Regions from separate parts of the Promicromonospora kroppenstedtii genome, predicted to be linked through region 1. Evidence: predicted binding sites of a transcription regulator. Region 1 holds the regulator's gene; each other region holds the start of a gene.
The links. Region 1 encodes HrcA, which represses chaperone genes, less so after heat shock. Its sites were predicted from a motif close to TTNGCACTCGNNNNNNNCGAGTGCNAA; they were not measured.

Region 2: groL (chaperonin GroEL) is a predicted target of HrcA. The motif match lies at 1,650-1,676, and genes of this name have one in related genera.
Region 3: ACH47X_RS13360 (FmdB family zinc ribbon protein) is a predicted target of HrcA. The motif match lies at 1,522-1,548, and genes of this name have one in related genera.

Annotation. Positions count from the first base shown of each region.
Region 1 covers NZ_JBIRYI010000014.1:44,271-49,849, forward strand. Annotated here, with positions in the region: gene ACH47X_RS20800 (ATP-binding protein) at 1-1,178, opposite strand, end outside; gene ACH47X_RS20805 (hypothetical protein) at 1,268-1,453, opposite strand; gene hrcA (heat-inducible transcriptional repressor HrcA) at 1,844-2,863, shown strand; gene dnaJ (molecular chaperone DnaJ) at 2,892-4,013, shown strand; gene ACH47X_RS20820 (16S rRNA (uracil(1498)-N(3))-methyltransferase) at 4,024-4,788, shown strand; gene ACH47X_RS20825 (OmpA family protein) at 4,853-5,579, opposite strand, start outside.
Region 2 covers NZ_JBIRYI010000007.1:321,664-327,242, forward strand. Annotated here, with positions in the region: gene groL (chaperonin GroEL) at 1-1,502, opposite strand, end outside; gene ACH47X_RS13745 (phytoene desaturase family protein) at 1,705-3,219, opposite strand; gene ACH47X_RS13750 (cold-shock protein) at 3,448-3,651, opposite strand; gene ACH47X_RS13755 (LytR C-terminal domain-containing protein) at 3,857-4,492, opposite strand; gene ACH47X_RS13760 (DUF3263 domain-containing protein) at 4,535-4,888, opposite strand; gene ACH47X_RS13765 (uracil-DNA glycosylase) at 4,951-5,579, opposite strand, start outside.
Region 3 covers NZ_JBIRYI010000007.1:234,061-239,639, forward strand. Annotated here, with positions in the region: gene ACH47X_RS13355 (penicillin acylase family protein) at 1-1,286, opposite strand, end outside; gene ACH47X_RS13360 (FmdB family zinc ribbon protein) at 1,607-1,951, shown strand; gene ACH47X_RS13365 (SAF domain-containing protein) at 2,215-3,072, shown strand; gene mscL (large conductance mechanosensitive channel protein MscL) at 3,193-3,633, shown strand; gene ACH47X_RS13375 (hypothetical protein) at 3,930-4,175, opposite strand; gene ACH47X_RS13380 (hypothetical protein) at 4,410-5,579, opposite strand, start outside.

The DNA.
Region 1 (5,579 bases):
TCGAGCATCCCGGCGCGCCACCAGTGGTCGGCGATGCGGGACAGCTTCGCCACCGAGTGGGCGCGCCGGACGAGGGCCTGCTCCAGGGCTCGCGCGTAGGCGGCGTGCAGGCGGTGCCGCTCGCCGGGGAGCAGCTCGGCGTACACGGCCTCCTGGACCAGTGCGTGCCGGAAGGCGTACCCGACCTCGGTGACCACCAGCACCTGGGCGTCGACCGCCTCGCGGACGGACTCCTCGGCGTCGGCGGCCGCGTGCGGGGCGCGCCGGCCGGGACCTGTCGAGGGGTCGGCCAGGACGTCGTCGAGCACGTCGTACCAGACGCGCGGGCCGGCGGCGGCGACCACGCGGCACAGCGACCGCGCCTCCTGGCTCAGGTTCCAGTACCGCAGCAGGAGGATGTCGCGCAGGGAGTCGGGCAGGTCGGTGCCCAGGAAGCCGACCAGCTCCTCGACGTAGAAGGGCACGCCCTCGCTGCGGTCCGCCAGGTCGGCGAGCTGCTCGGCGTCGAGGCCGACGTCGAGCAGGTCCTGTGCCATCTCGTGGACCTCGGCCTCGCCCAGGCGCGTCAGCTCGAGGCGGGTCGTGAGCCGGGCGCGGTCGAGCTCGGCGAGGACGACGCGCAGGGGGTGCGCTCGGCCGACGTCGTCGCTGCGGTAGGTGAGCAGCAGGAGCAGGCCCGGCGGCGCGGTGCGGGCGAGCCGGAGGGCGACGGCGCGGGTGACGTCGTCGGACCAGTGCAGGTCCTCGATGACGACGATCACGGGGCGCTCGTGCGCGAGCCCGGCGAGCAGGTCGGTGAGGACCTCGGGGATGCGGTCGGCGCCGGCGTCGGGTGTCGGTGCGACGAGCTGGGGAGCGAGCACGGACAGGGCGCCGGCCGAGGGTCCGGCCGCGGCGACGACGGCTTCGTGGCCCGTCGTCCGGACGACGCCGTTAAGGAGTCCGACCAGGGCCGCGTACGGGAGCGGACCGGAGCCCTCGTCGGCGCACTGCCCGGTGACGACGGTGACGTCGTCGGCGCGCGACACGAGCTCGTCGAGCAGGCGCGTCTTGCCGATCCCGGCCTCGCCCGCGACGACGACGCTGCGGCTGTCTCCCGAGCGGACGGCGGCGAGCGCGGTCTCGAGCGCGCCGAGCTCGAGGGCTCGGCCCACCAGGCGGGCACGGGGGACCGGCATGGGCTCATCGTCCCATGCCGGTCCGTGGTCGTTGTGTCCTTTTCCGTCGGCCTGCTCGCTGCCCGGCACGGTCGCCGTCCCTGCGCGGGTCAGGCGACGCGCGGCCGGACGGCGTCGGCCGCCCTGCCGCGGTCCGCGCGCTCGGCCGTGCGCCGGGCGGCGGCCTGACGGCGGGCGAGGTCCTGCTGCTCGCGGGCCTTGCGGGCGCGCTCGTTGCGGTCGTCCATCTCGCGCTCGCCGCGGCGGTAGTCGGCGTAGTCCGAAAAACCGAACATGGTGGTTCCTCCTGGTGTCACCGTCGGCCCCTCGCCGGCGGTGATTCCAGGTTGGTCTGTGAGGTACGTCGCGCGGATCGGGCGGTCGCCGCATCTTTCGTGGCGGGTCCGTGTCCGGGGCTGGGCACGTCTAAGGCATCGCCCTATGCTCGACCGGTCAGCCCTCGGCGAACGGGTAGGAACCGCAGGTCAGGGGCGGGTTTTCCGCGGTGCGTCCGGGCGGCTCGCGGGGTCGTGGCCGGCCTGCGGCGGGTCGGGGACCCAGCCGCTCGTGCGCGCCGCGTAAGATTGGCACTCGGTTGGTGAGAGTGCTGGACGGCAGTGTCGGAGAACGGGCCGGAACCCGGGTGCACGTCCCGGACGTTCTACCTGGGGACGGAGGTGAGCGCGGTGAGCGAGGAACGCAGACTCGATGTCCTGCGGGCGATCGTGGAGGACTATGTCCGCACGCGTGAGCCCGTCGGTTCGCGCATCCTCACGGAGCGGCACCAGCTCGGGGTCTCCCCGGCCACGGTGCGCAACGACATGGCCGCCCTCGAGGAGGCAGGGCTCATCGCCCAGCCGCACACCTCGGCGGGGCGCATCCCCACCGACAAGGGCTACCGCCTGTTCGTGGACCAGCTCGCCGAGGTGCGCCCGCTGACCGTCCCGCAGAAGCGCGCCATCGAGACCTTCCTGTCCGAGGCGGTCGACCTGGACGACGTCGTGGCACGCGCCGGGCGGCTCATCGCCCAGTTGACGGGCCAGGTCGCCGTGGTGCAGTACCCCTCCCTGCGCCGCTCCGGGCTGCGGCACCTGGAGCTCGTGCCCACGGCCGAGGGCCGGCTCCTGGTGGTCGTCATCACGGACACGGGCCGGGTGGAGCAGCGCTTCCTCGACGTGCCGGTCGACCTCGACGACGGCACGCTGGGCGAGCTGCGTGCCCGGCTCAACGCCGCGACGGCCGGTCGCCGGCTCGCCGACATCGGTGACGCCTTCGCCGACGTCGCGGAGGCCATGCCGCCCGAGCACCGCCCGCTGGCGACCGCCGTGGCCGAGGTGGTCACCACCGCGCTGGGCGAGGAGAGCGAGGAGCGGATCGTGCTGACCGGCCAGGCCAACCTGGCGCGGTCGGGCATGCGGTTCGAGCAGGGGCTGCGGCCCGTCCTGGAGGCCCTGGAGGAGCAGGTCGTCCTGCTCGGCCTTCTCACCGACATGACCGACGACGCCGGGGTGGCGGTGAGCATCGGCCACGAGAACCGGCTGGCGGGACTGGCGGAGACCTCCGTCGTCACCTCCGGCTACGGCTCTTCCGACGGTGACACCGTCGCGATCCTGAGCTCTATCGGCCCCACCCGTATGGACTATCCGGGCACCATCGCCGCGGTGCGCGCCGTCGCGCGCTACCTGTCGCGAGTCCTGCCCAGCTGACTACTCACCTCATCACGAAGAGAGACCTGTGACCGACTACTACGAGATTCTCGGTGTTCCGCGCGACGCCTCGCCCGAGCAGATCAAGAAGGCATACCGCAAGCTGGCCCGTGAGCTGCACCCGGACGTGGCCGGAGACGCCGGTGAGGACCGGTTCAAGGACGTCGCGCGCGCGTACGAGGTGCTCTCCAACCCCGACAAGCGCCAGCAGTACGACATGGGTGTCGACCCGACCTCGCCCGGTGGCGGTGCGGGCGGCGGGTTCGGCGCCGGGTTCGGGTTCCAGGACATCTTCGAGACGTTCTTCGGCGGCGGACAGCCGACCGGACCGGTCCCGCGTGCTCGCCGCGGCAACGACGCGCTCGTGCGCCTCGATCTCGACCTCGCCGAGGCCGTGTTCGGCGCCAAGCGCGAGATCCAGGTCGACACCGCGGTGGTCTGCAACACCTGTGGCGGCGACGGCGCGCGGCCGGGCACCCACGCCCGCACCTGTGACGTCTGCCAGGGCCGCGGCTCGGTGCAGCGGGTCGCCCGCTCGTTCCTCGGCCAGGTCATGACCAACCAGCCCTGCTCCGCGTGCGGCGGTTTCGGCACCGTCATCCCGGAGCCGTGCACCGACTGCTCCGGCGAGGGCCGCGTGCGCTCGCGCCGCACCGTCTCGGTGAACGTGCCCGCGGGCGTCGACACCGGCACGCGCATCAAGCTCTCCGCGCAGGGGGAGGTGGGCCCCGGTGGCGGCCCCGCCGGCGACCTGTACGTCGAGATCCGCGAGCGCGCCCACGACACGTTCGTGCGGCGCGGCGACGAGCTGCACTGCACCCTCCAGGTGCCGATGACGGCGGCCGCCCTCGGCACCGTGCTGGAGCTCGACACCCTGGACGGCCTGCAGGAGATCGACCTGCGCCCCGGCACGCAGCCGGGCCAGGTCATGACCCTCAAGGGCCTCGGCGTCGGTCACCTGCACTCCAACGGGCGCGGCGACCTCAACGTGCACATCGAGGTCCAGGTGCCCACCCACCTGGACGAGGAGCAGACGGCCCTGATGCAGCAGCTCGCGGCCCTGCGCGGCGAGGAGCGGCCCGAGCCGCGGCTCGCCACCGTCCAGGGCGGCGTGTTCTCGCGCCTGCGCGACAAGCTCAGCGGCCGCTGACCCGCCGCCCATGAGCGCGCCAGTTTTTCTCGCCGAGGCGTCGGCCGCCCATCCGCTGTCGGAGTACGCCGCCGGGTCGGTGTACGTGCTCGACGGCGCCGAGGGGCGGCACGCCGGCGTGGTCCAGCGCCGGGGCCCGGGGGAGCGCATCGACGTCGTCGACGGCGCCGGGGTGCGCCTGCGGACCGTCGTCGAGGCGGTGCACGGCGCCGAGGTGCACCTGCGGGTCGAGCACGCCGACGTCGAGCCCGTGCCCGACGTCGTCGTGACGCTCGTCCAGGCCCTCGCCAAGGGCGACCGCGACGAGATGGCGATCGAGGCCGCCACCGAGACCGGGGCGGACGCGATCGTCCCCTGGCAGGCGGAGCGGTCCGTCGTCGTCTGGCGCGGGGACCGGGCCGCCAAGTCGCGGGCCCGCTGGGTCAGCACCGTGCGGGCCGCGACCAAGCAGGCCCGCCGGGCACGCATGCCCGACGTCGACCTGCCGCTGAGCACCAAGCAGCTCGCCGCGCGGACCCGCGAGGTGGTCGCCGCGGGCGGCGCGGTCGCGGTGCTGCACGAGGAGGCCACCGTGGGCCTCGCCGACGTGCCCCTGCCCGAGGCCGGCGCCCTGCTCGTCGTGGTGGGGCCCGAGGGCGGCATCTCCGAGGCGGAGGTCGCCCTGCTGACCGACGCCGGGGCCGTCACGGCGCGCCTGGGGCCGCACGTGCTGCGCACGTCCACGGCGGGGCCGGTGGCGATCGCCCTGCTGAGCGAGCGCCTGGGCCGCTGGTAATCCTGCCTGCCGGTCGAGCGACCGTCGCCGGTTCAGCGACGGTCGCTCGACCGGCGGACGCCGGTCAGTTCGTGACGTCGAACTCGACGCGGCGGTTCTTCTCCAGGTCGTCGAACGTGCGCGGCACCACGAGCGGATCCGACTCGCCGAAGCCCTTCCAGGTCAGGCGGTCGCGCTCGACGCCCTGGTGGACCAGCTCGTCGACGACCTTCTCCGCCCGGCGCTCGCTGAGCTCCTGGTTGTGCTCGTCGGTGCCCACGGAGTCGGTGTGGCCCTCGATCCGCACCTCGACCTCCGGGTGCTCCGCGAGCACCTCGGCGGCCTTGCGCACGACCTTGCGCCCGTGCTCGGTCAGCTCGGCGCTGTCCGTGACGAACGTGATGTTCGGGATCTCGACGAGGTCCTCCTGCGCCTCCTCCCGCTCCTCACGGGTGGGCTCGCGCTTCGGCTCCTCCTCGGCCTCGGTCTCGCCGTCCGACGTCGCCTCGGTCGCCTCGGGCGCGGCGGTCGCCTCGTCCGTCGGCTCGGGGGCTGCCTCGGTCCCGGTCTCCTCCTCGGCGGGTTCGGCGGGTCCCGCGGCCTCGGCCTCGGCGGGCTCGGCCTCGGCCCCGACCAGGCCGTCCGGCCCGTAGGCCGCCGCGGTCCGGACGCCGGTGACGCCGCCCACGACCTCGGCGGCCTCGAGAGCCACCGCGTCGCTCGGCGCGGTCACGTCGGCGTCGCGGCCCGAGAACGCCACGACCGCATCGATCCCCGCGGCGGAGAGGGCCCCCTGCGCGCTCTCCGTCAGC
Region 2 (5,579 bases), on a different contig from region 1:
GCCGAGCGGGTCACCTTGACCGGGTCGTTGACGCCCGCGGCGAGCAGGTCCTCGTAGACGCCGGTCGCGGCGTTCAGGCCCTGACCGGAGGGAAGGTTGCGCACCTTCTCCGCCACGACGCCGCCCTCGAGGCCGGCGTTGATGGCGATCTGCTTGAGCGGGGCGTCGATCGCGGCACGCACGATCGTGGCGCCGATCGCCTCGTCGCCCTCGAGCTCCAGCTTCGGGAACGCGACGGCGCCGGCCTGGATGAGGGCCACGCCACCACCGGCGACGATGCCCTCCTCGACGGCGGCCTTCGCGTTGCGAACGGCGTCCTCGATGCGGTGCTTGCGCTCCTTGAGCTCCACCTCGGTGGCCGCACCGGCCTTGATGACGGCGACGCCGCCGGCCAGCTTGGCGAGGCGCTCCTGCAGCTTCTCGCGGTCGTAGTCCGAGTCGGACTTGTCGATCTCGCTGCGGATCTGGTTCACGCGACCGGCGATGAGGTCGGCGTCGCCGGCACCCTCGACGATCGTGGTCTCGTCCTTGGTGACGACGACCTTGCGCGCCTGGCCGAGCTCCTCGAGCGTCGCGTTCTCCAGCTTGAGGCCCACCGTCTCGGTGATGACCTGGCCGCCGGTGAGGATCGCGATGTCCTGCAGCATGGCCTTGCGGCGGTCGCCGAAGCCCGGGGCCTTGACGGCGACGGACTTGAAGGTGCCACGGATCTTGTTCAGCACCAGGGTCGCCAGGGCCTCGCCCTCGACGTCCTCGGCGATGATGAGGAGCGACTTGCCCGACTTCATGACCTGGTCGAGCAGCGGCAGCATGTCCTTGACGTTCGAGATCTTCGACTCGACGATCAGGACGTACGGGTCCTCGAGCACGGCCTCCTGGCGCTCGGGGTCCGTCTCGAAGTAGCGGGCGAGGAAGCCCTTGTCGAAGCGCATGCCCTCGGTGAGCTCGAGCTCGAGGCCGAAGGTGTTCGACTCCTCGACGGTGATGACGCCTTCCTTGCCCACCTTGTCGAGGGCCTCGGCGATGAGCTCGCCGATCGCCGGGTCGCCGGCCGAGATGGCGGCCGTGGCAGCGATCTCTTCCTTGGTCTCGATCTCCTTGGCAGCGTTCAGCAGCTGCTCGGTGACGGCCTCGACGGCCTTCTCGATGCCGCGCTTGACGGCGATCGGGTTGGCGCCGGCGGCAACGACACGCAGGCCCTCCTTGACGAGCGCCTGGGCGAGCACGGTGGCGGTGGTGGTGCCGTCACCCGCGACGTCGTCCGTCTTCTTGGCGACCTCCTTGACGAGCTCCGCACCGATCTTCTCGTACGGGTCGTCGAGCTCGATCTCCTTGGCGATGGAGACACCGTCGTTCGTGATCGTGGGGGCGCCCCACTTCTTGTCCAGAACGACGTTGCGGCCCTTCGGGCCGAGCGTGACCTTCACGGTGTCGGCGAGCTGGTTGAGCCCGCGCTCCATGCTCCGACGAGCTTCCTCGTCGAAGGCGATGATCTTGGCCATGGGGATGAATCCTCCGCTGGTGGCTTGTCCAGGCCGGCCGGTGCCCGCGACGGACGGCCACCGCCGGAGCGATCACGTCTCGCCACGGCAGGAGGCCTCACCATTCGACCCTGCTGTCACTCTCCAACGGAGAGTGCTAAGACATTATTGGCACTCGGACCATGAGAGTGCAAGGCGCGTACTCCGGGGGCGAACGCGGGCCCTACGCGGGCGCCAGCCCCAGGACGTGCCGGATGTCGAACTCCCGCAGCAGCGCCCGGCGCGCCGCGTGCCACCCGCCCATGCCGTGCACGCCCGGTCCGGGCGGGGTCGACGCCGAGCAGAGGTACACACCCTCGGCCAGCTGGTACGGGTCGGGCGCCGGGGTCGGCCGGGCGAACATCTGCCAGATGCTGGCGGCCCCCGAGGAGATGTCACCGCCCGGGTAGTTCGCGTTGTGCAGCTCCATGTGGCTGGCCGGTATGCACCGCGAGCCGACGACGACGTCGCGGAAACCTGGCGCGAACCGCTCGATCTGCCGGGTGACCGCCTCGGTGAGGTCCTGCGTCGAGCCGGCGGGCACGTGGGCGTAGGTCCACAGCGGCCGCCTGTTGCCGCGCACGCGCCCCGGGTCGGCGACGCCCGGGTCGCTGAGCAGGACCATCGGCCGGTCGGGGTGCGTCCCGTTCGCGACGGCGTCCTCCGCGATGACCATCTCGGCGCGGGTACCTCCGACGTGCACGGTCGACGCGCGCCCGACGTCCGGCACCGTCCAGGGCACGGGCTCCGACAGCACGAAGTCGACCTTGGCGGCCGCGTTGCCGTAGCGGAACCGGCGCAGGGCGGCCCGTCGCGGCACGCTGATCCGGTCGCCCATGATCGACAGCACGGCCCGCGGGGTGGTGTCGAAGAGGACGGCGCGGGCAGGCGGCAGGTCGTGCCAGTCCTCGACGGCCCGCCCGGTCTCGATGGTGCCACCGTGCGCCTCCAGGTCACGGACGAGGGCGTCGGTAACCGCCTGTGAGCCGCCCACCGGGACGGCCCAGCCGCCGTCGGCGTGCGCGAGGGCCGCCAGGAGCAGAGCCGTGCCCGCGCCCGCGTACGACGGGAGTGGTGTGATCGCGTGCGCCGCGACGCCGGTGAGCAGCGCCTTGGCCTCCTCGGTGAGGAACCGCCGGTCCCAGCGCGGGCCGCCCTGCTCCAGGAGCGCGGCGCCGAACCGCAGACCGGGACGCACCGCCGAGGCGGCGCCCCACGCCGACGACGCCGGCCCGCCGCGCACGCCCTCCAGCATGCCGCGCACGGTCCGCTTGTCCCCGAGCGCGAGCGCGGTGACCTCGCGCCAGCTGTCGGCGAGGGGTGCGATCAGGTCGCGCCACGCGTCGCCGTCCGGCCCCAGGCCGTCCGCCGTCCGGTCGAGGTCACGGAAGGCGAGGCCTGCGCGCCCGCCGCCGAGCGGCTGGGCGTAGGCGATCTCGGGCGCGACGAGCTCCACACCGTGCGCGCCCAGGTCGAAGGCACGGAAGAACGGCGAGGCCCACGCCATGGGGTGCACGGCGGAGCAGAGGTCGAAGACGAGGTCGTCGGCGAGCTCGGGGACGGGGAGCGTGCGCGCGCCTCCGCCGGCCGTCGGCTGGGCCTCCAGGACCCGGACCCCGAGCCCGGCGCGCGCGAGCGTCACCGCGGCTGCCAGCCCGTTCGGGCCGGAGCCCACCACTACGGCGTCGAGGAGCGTCACCGACCCATCGAATCATGGTGCTCGCTGGGCTGGGGGTGCCGGGCGGGAACCAGAGCGAGCAGCCGCGGTACGGGCGGCTGCTCGATGGCGTCGGGCATCGTCGTCCGACATCGTGCGGTACCAGTCGTCATCGACCGTCCAGTGCGGACGCCGGGGTCTGGGTCCCAGCATCCATCGAGGGGGGTGGCGGGCGACGGGTGGGCCTGTCCCACCCGTCGTCCCATCGAATCAGAGCGGACGAACCTGCTCTGCCTGCGGACCCTTCTGTCCCTGCCCCACCTCGTACTCGACTTCCTGACCCTCGTCGAGGGACCGGTAGCCGTCACTCTGGATCGCACTGTAGTGAACAAAAAGGTCCTGGCCGCCGGCAGTCGGGGTGATGAAGCCATACCCCTTCTCGGCGTTGAACCACTTGACGGTGCCCTGGGCCATGCGTAGTTCTCCTTGTACCTCTGCACGGGCCATGCGGTCGACCCGTGGTGGTTCGAGCCTAGTGGTCCGTCTCACACCAGGGAACCCTCTATGCCCGGTATGTGGCATTAAGCGCATGGCGAACGTGCAGGTCAGAGGGCTACGGAGATAGCCAGGGAAGCGAATATCAGGCTGGTGGTACCGGTTGGCAACATCAACCGACGCGTTACTTGATGATGACGATGACCGCGTACGGCGACGACGTGACCTCTGCCGACTCGATGGCGGACGTCGCGCCGATCGCCTGCGCGACGGCCGCGGCGGTGTCCGCGCGCGTCGCGCCGTACAGCACCGTCGTCTCCGTGTAGCCCTGGCCGAGGCCCGCTGTGTCGTCGGCGGCGTCGACGGTGCCGGTGAAGCCGGCTGCGATGATCGTCTCCGCGGCGGTCCCGGCGGCGCCGGTGGGCCCGCCCGAGTTGAGCACCTGCACCCCTGCGGTCAGGTCCGCCTTTGCCGGGTCGCCGGTCACCGACGAAGGCGCCTCCTCGGAAGACTCGCCGGACGGCTCCCCACTGGGCTCGCCCGAAGGTTCACCCGAGGATTCACCCGACGCGGAGGCTGACGGGGAGGCCGGCGCGGAGGCCGAGGTTGACGGGTCGCCCGATGCCTCGGCGCCACCACCGTCCCCGGACAGCAGCGTGATGCCACCCCACGCCACGGCGGCGCAGACTACGGCGACCAGCAGGAACGGCCAGGCCGAGCTCCAGCCGCTGCGCGGCGCACGGTGCACACCCACTGGTGCGCCCCCGGGGACAGCGACGTCGAACTCGTCGGGCGGGTAGGGGTAGCCACTCTTCGTCACGGCAGAGAGAGTAGCGGGTTGTTGTGACAGAACGGTGCCTTCTCAGTGGTTCTCATCCGCCAACCGCCGTGCTGGGCGTGCTCGCTGCCGGGTCGAGCGGAGCCTGCGCAGGCGCTTGACCAGCATCGGGTCGTGCTCCAGCGCCGCCGGGGAGTCGATCAGCGTATTGAGAACCTGGTAGTAGCGCGTGGCCGTGAGCCCGAACAGCTCACGCGCCGCCTCCTCCTTGGCGCCGGCGTACTTCCACCACTGGCGTTCGAACGCGAGGATCTCGCGGTCCCGGTCCGAAAGGCCCTGGTCGGCGCCCGCGGCCTCGGGAGCGGGTGCCTCCACGTGCGCGACCAGCGTCTCGCCGATCTGCTCGCCGTAGCCCGGGAGCATGTTCCTGTCGTCCACCTGAGTCCTTACTCACGTCGTCCACGCCGGCGTTCCGCCGGCGCCAAGGCTGGGCCGCGCCCTTACGGCAGACGCCAGTCGACCGGCTGGGCGCCCTGCTGCTCGAGAAGCGCGTTGGCCCGCGAGAAGGGCTTGGACCCGAAGAAGCCGCTGCGCGCCGACAGGGGCGACGGGTGCGCGCTCTCGACCACGGGGACGTCCCCGAGCCACGCCTTGAGGTTGCGCGCCTTGGCGCCCCACAGGATCGCGACGAGCGGGCCGCCGCGAGCCACGAGCGCGCGGATGGCGGCCTCCGTGACCTCCTCCCAGCCCTTGCCCGCGTGCGAGTCCGACGAGCCGGGGCGGCAGGTGAGCGTCCTGTTCAGCAGCATCACACCCTGGTCGGCCCAGGGCCGCAGGTCGCCGTTGCCCGGGATGGGCAGGCCGAGGTCGTCCTGCAGCTCCTTGTAGATGTTGACGAGCGACCGCGGCACCGGGCGCACGTCCGGCTGCACCGAGAAGGACAGGCCCATGGCGTGCCCGGGCGTCGGGTACGGGTCCTGGCCCACGATCAGCACGCGCACGTCGGCCAGCGGACGCTTGAACGCGGCGAGCACGTTCTCCCCCGCCGGGACGTAGGTACGCCCCTCGGCGACCTCGTTGCGCAGGAAGTCGCCCATGGCATGGATACGGGGCTCGACGTCGGCCAGGG
Region 3 (5,579 bases), on a different contig from region 1:
TACTGGGGGCGTTGCTCGGGGCCGATCTCGGTGGGCGCGTCGCGCACGGCGTCCATCTGCGTCTCGTCCATGACGGAGGAGATGATCGGGCCGTGCACGGTCCGCCGGACCTCGAGGTCGATGGGGCTGCCGCCGTCGACCCGGATCACCTCGGTCTCCGACTCCATCGGGACCCACTTGTTCGTGCCCCGCATGTACGTGTCGTTACGGACCCGCTCGATGAAGAAGTCGGTGACGTCGGCGCCCATGTTGGTCAGGCCCCAGGAGACGTCGGCGTTGTGGCCGATGATCACGCCGGGGAACCCGGAGAACGAGAACCCGGCGACGTCGTACGGGCACTCCGGGCCCACCTGGTTGCAGTGCAGACCGACCTGCGCCCAGATGCCGGGGGCCGCGAGCGCGAGGTGCGGGTCGTTGGCCAGCAGCGGCTTGCCCGACTTCGTGTACTGCCCCGAGACCACCCACGAGTTGGAGCCGGTGCCCTCACCACGCGCGATCTGCACGGGCACGGCGTCGAGCGCCTTCTGCGCCGACTCGAGGGCGTCGGCCAGGTGCGGGCTCTGGTAGACCTCCTGGGTGGCCGACGCCGTCTCGGTGCCGGCCGCGGCCGTCGACTGCGCGCCCGCCTCGGCGGCGTCGAGGATCGGTGCGTTGCCCGTGCCGGAGTACGCCGGGAACAGCTCGGCCACGCGCGACGCGTCGCCCAGCGTGCTGTAGGCCAGGGCACGGTCGAGCTCGTCGTCGTAGTTGCCGCGCAGGTCCCAGGCCATCGCCTTGAGCCACGCCAGCGAGTCGATCGGGCCCCACGGCTCGGGGTCGTTCACCTCGACGCTGACGTCGAGCACCGTGTACTCCACGGCGGTCTCGCCGGGGCTGCGGTCCGCGAGGTAGGCGTTGACGCCGTCCGCGTAGGCCTGGAGGTACTGCCGGGTCGTGTCGTCGAGGATGTTGAACTCCTCCTCGGCGACGTGCCGCCAGCCGAAGGTGCGCGTGACCATGTCGGCCTTGATCGCGTCCTCGTTGTTGCCGACGAGCTCGGCCAGGCGGCCCGCCGTCACGTGGCGGCGGTAGTCCATCTCGAAGAAGCGGTCCTGCGCGTGCACGTAACCCTGCGCGCGGAACAGGTCCTCGGCGGTGTCGGCGTAGATCTGCGGCACACCCTGGGCGTCGCGGCTCACCCGCACGTCCGAGCCCAGGCCCTCGACCTGGACCGACCCGGAGTACTCCGGCAGCGGACGGCGTCCGGTGAGCCATCCGAACGTCGTCACGGCGACCAGCGCCAGCACGACGACGACGGCTGTACCGACCAGGAACTGGCGGACGCGGGTGGTGCGAGTCCGACGGCGCTTGGCGGGCCGTGCACCGGCGGAGGGGACTTTTTCGACGGGCTCTACTGGCTCGGCGGGAGTGGTCGCGGACACGCAGTGGAGACTACCGTCCGCCCCAGGGCTTGGGTGAACGCGCAGGCGTGAACAGCCTCGGGAGATCCTGGGACTATCACCCGCCGCTCGACCGTTACTATTGGCACTCGGAAACCCCGAGTGCCAGGCCCCGGCCCTGTGAGCGTGCGACGCCCCGGCCGTCCTGACGTCCCAGAGGAGTGCACGTGCCCACCTATGCGTACCGGTGTGCCGACTGCGGCCACGCGTTCGACATCCACCAGGAGTTCACCGACGAGTCGCTGACCGTCTGCCCGGAGTGCCAGGGCAAGCTGCGCAAGGTGTTCAGCTCGGTGGGCGTCACGTTCAAGGGGTCGGGCTTCTACCGCACCGACTCGCGCAGCACCTCGACGAGCAGCACGGTGAAGGCCGCGACGTCGGAGTCGTCCTCGTCCTCCTCGTCGAGCGACTCCGGGTCGTCCTCGTCGAGCTCCTCCAGCTCGTCGAGCTCGACGAGCTCCTCGGGGTCGGCGTCCAGCGGCTCCAGCTCGTCGAAGGCTGCGTCGTCCTGACCTGATCCGCCGGCGTGCTGGGCTCACCCTCCGGGGCTCGGCAGTTGCCGCGCTCACGCCGGCGGCCCGGCATCAGCGGCGGCCGCGGGGCTGACGGCAACCTGCCGCATCCGGCCCGAGTAAGTCGTGCCGCGCACGGACCGGCACGCCTCACGTGACCACAGGCGTTCGAGCGCGACCACAGGCGGCTTTCTCCCGCTTTCGTGCACAGGTTGCCCGACGGCGGCCCCGTGCCCCCGGATCTGCTGCCTAGCGTCGGAGGCATGGGACTTCTCGACACTCTCGTCGCGCCGGCCGCGCGCCACGAGGCACCGCGCGGCACGGGCTCGCGCACGCCGTGGGGGCGGGCGGAGCCGCACGGCAGGCAGACACGACCGGGCCGGACGCCGCGGGCACGGCTCGCCGGGCTGGTGCCCCGGCCGGGCCGGCCCCGTTCACCGGGCCTCCGACGCGTGCGCCGCGTCCTGTGGCGCTGGCGCTTCGCCCTGGCCGCGGCACTGCTCGGGCTCGCCGCCGCGCTGGCGATACACCTCCTGCGCCCGCCGCCGCCCCCGACCGTCGACGTCGCCGTCACGGCCCGGCCTGTCGCGGCCGGAACCCAGCTCACCAGGGAAGACATCTCGGTGCGCGCCGTCGCCGCCGACCTGGCCCCGCCCGGCGCCCTGCACACTGCCCGCGCGCTGCTGGGCCGCGCCGCCGTCGTCGGGCTGCCCGCAGGCGCCCTGCTGCACACCACGCTCGTGTCCGACGACGGTGTCTCCGCCGCCGCTCCGCACGGCACGGTCGTGGTCCCGGTCCGCCTCGCCGACGGCGCCGTCGCCGCGCTGCTTCGTCCCGGGGACCGGGTCGACCTGCTGGCCGGGACGACGTCGGGCAGCGAACCGAGCGCCGAGCCCCGGTACCTCGCCCGCGCCGCGCTGGTGCTGCCTGTCCCCGCCGGCCGCGCGCCCAAGGAGTCCGGCGGGCTGCTCGGGTCGGTCCCGGAGGGCGAGGGATCCGTCACCCTGGTCGCGGTGCTGCCCGAGGACGCCCCGGACCTGTCGGCGGTCTCCGGGTGGGGATCGGTGACGGCGGTGCTGGTGCCGTCGTCGGGCCCGGCTCAAAGAACGGCCGATCAATGACGTGGTCCCTACGGCAGAATGCCGGGTCCGACATGCGCTGAACGGGATTTTCCACCACAATCTCGGTCGAGGTTCCGGCCCATGCCGACCCACACCAACTTGAGAGTCCCAGGGGGATCCATGCGCGACCTGTTCAACGGCTTCAAAGAATTCATCACGCGCGGCAACGTGCTCGACCTCGCGGTCGCCGTCGTCATCGGCGCCGCCTTCTCCGGGGTCATCAGCGGCCTCGTCGACGGCTTCATCATGCCGCTCATCGGGTGGCTCGTGGGCGCTCCCGACTTCACGTCGATCGCGTTCTCCGTCCCGAACTGGAAGGGCGAGGAGACCGTGTTCCAGATCGGCCTGTTCATCCAGGGCCTGATCATGTTCCTGCTGATCTCGGCGGCGATCTACTTCTTCGTGATCATGCCGGTCAAGAAGCTGAGCGAACTGCGCAGGAAGCCTGCCGAGGAGGAGGTCGTCGAGGAGGCCCTCGACGAGCAGACCGTGCTGCTGACCGAGATCCGCGACCTGCTGCGCGTCCAGGCCGGCTCGCAGTCGAACGCCTCGAACAACTGAGCCGGGCGGCCGACGCGGCGCCCCTTGACCTTGTGCACGGCACCACCCCGGCGCGGCGCATCGATCTGGCCGGCTGGCCGGCTGGCCGGCTGAGCGAAGCATCACCGACCGGTGCGCTCGCGCGAAACGATGGTCGGTAGAACGTCAGGTGGTCGGTAGCTCGAGCTGCCGACCACCTGACGTTCTACCGACCATCCGCCGTACTGCCGACCACGCGATCGGTGCCATCGCCGACGCGTCGGTCAGCCGCGCTGCGGCGGTCAGCCCCAGTGCGTCGGTCAGCCCCAGTGCGGCGGTCAGCCCCAGTGCGGCGGGACGTCGCGGCGGAGCTGCTCGTCGTTCGAGCCGTGGCCGGCCTCGGCACCGCCGCCGTCGGCACCCTCGCCCCAGCCCGCCGGGCGCTCGTCCGCGCTGACGCCGAGCACCACCTCACGCTCGGTCCCGCGCCGCACGGCGCGCCGCGGCCCCCGCCGCCGGGGCGTGGCGCCTGAGGGCGCAGGGTCGAGGCCGGCCTCGGCCGGTCGGTTCTCGGTCTCGCTCACCGCACCATTGTCGCCCCGGCCCGCGATCAGCCGGACGCGGCAGGCGCCGGCCCGGCCGCACGTACCCGCCCCGGCCCGCGATCAGTCCGACGCAGCACGCACGCACCCGCCCGCACGCACCCGCCCGGCCCGCGATCAGCCCAACGCGGCACGCACCCGCCCGCCCGGCCGCACGCACCCGCCCAACAACGCGCACCAGGCCCGCCGCAGACACCCGCTCCGTGCCGGGCCCGCTCAGTCGTCCAGGACCTGCGGCACCACCAGCTCCGCCGCCGGCGCCACACCCCCGGACAGCCCGACGCGGGCGTCACGCACGGACAGCACCACGCGGCGCACGCGCTCGGCCTCGGCGTCCGGGTCCAGGAACGCGGCCGCGGACCACACCTGCGCCACCACCCAGCCGAGACGCTCCAGGCGCTCGGCGAGCTGCCGGTCCCGCACCCGGATCGAGGGCTCGGCCACGTACGCGGCGTCGTCGGTCAGCACAGCCACCAGCAGCTCGCCCGGCAGGTCAGGGTGTCCCACCGCGAGCGGGATGCGGTCGCCGCCGGGCAGGCCGTAGTCCGTCTCGACCACGAGGCCGGACCGCCACAGCCGCTCCCCCAGGTCCACGACCAGGCGGTCGACCGACCGTGCGACGTCCACACCGTTGCCGATCTCGACCTGGTCCGCGAGCCCCGAGCGCTCCTCCGCGAACGACAGCACCCGCGCCAGCATCTGCGGCCCGGGGCCGCGCAGCCGCTCGGGGTCCAGGTCGGAGGCCGGGAAGCACGACACGACGTGCAGCCTCTTGCGCGCTGCGCCGAGCGAGCCCAGCAGCATCGCGTCGCCGCCGCCGTCGCCCAGCACGCCGAACCGGTGCAGCACGCGACCGTGCGGAGTCCGCCCGAAGCCGAGGGTGAGCACGATCGTGTCCCGCGCCAGGCCCGCCACGCCGGTCACGTCGGCGACCACCACGGGCTCGGGCCGCGAGCCCGCGAAGAACGGCGCCAACGCCGGGTTGGCCCGCACCTCGGCGAGCAGCCGCTCGCGGATCCGGTCGGCGTGCGCGGCCGTGACGGTCACGATGCCGAAGGTCTCCTCGGGCCGGGTCATCGCGTGCTCGATCGCCAGGTCGACCACCCGCTCCACCTCGGCGCTCGTCGACTCGACGGTGCCGGAGACCGGGTCCGGCATACCGGTGCCGTCCACGAGCGAGAAGTGCACCAGCGCCTCGGTCCGCGGCAGCGGCGCGGGTCGCATGATGCCCTCGTACCCGTGCTCGGCGAGCAGGCCCGTGAGCCGCGGGTCGCGCCGCGCGGGCTCGGGCTGGAGCGTCACGCGCGGCAGCAGCCGCGCGAGGTCTCGCACCGCGGTGCCGGACGCCGACCGCGGGTCGCCGACCACGACGATCTGCCGGCCGCG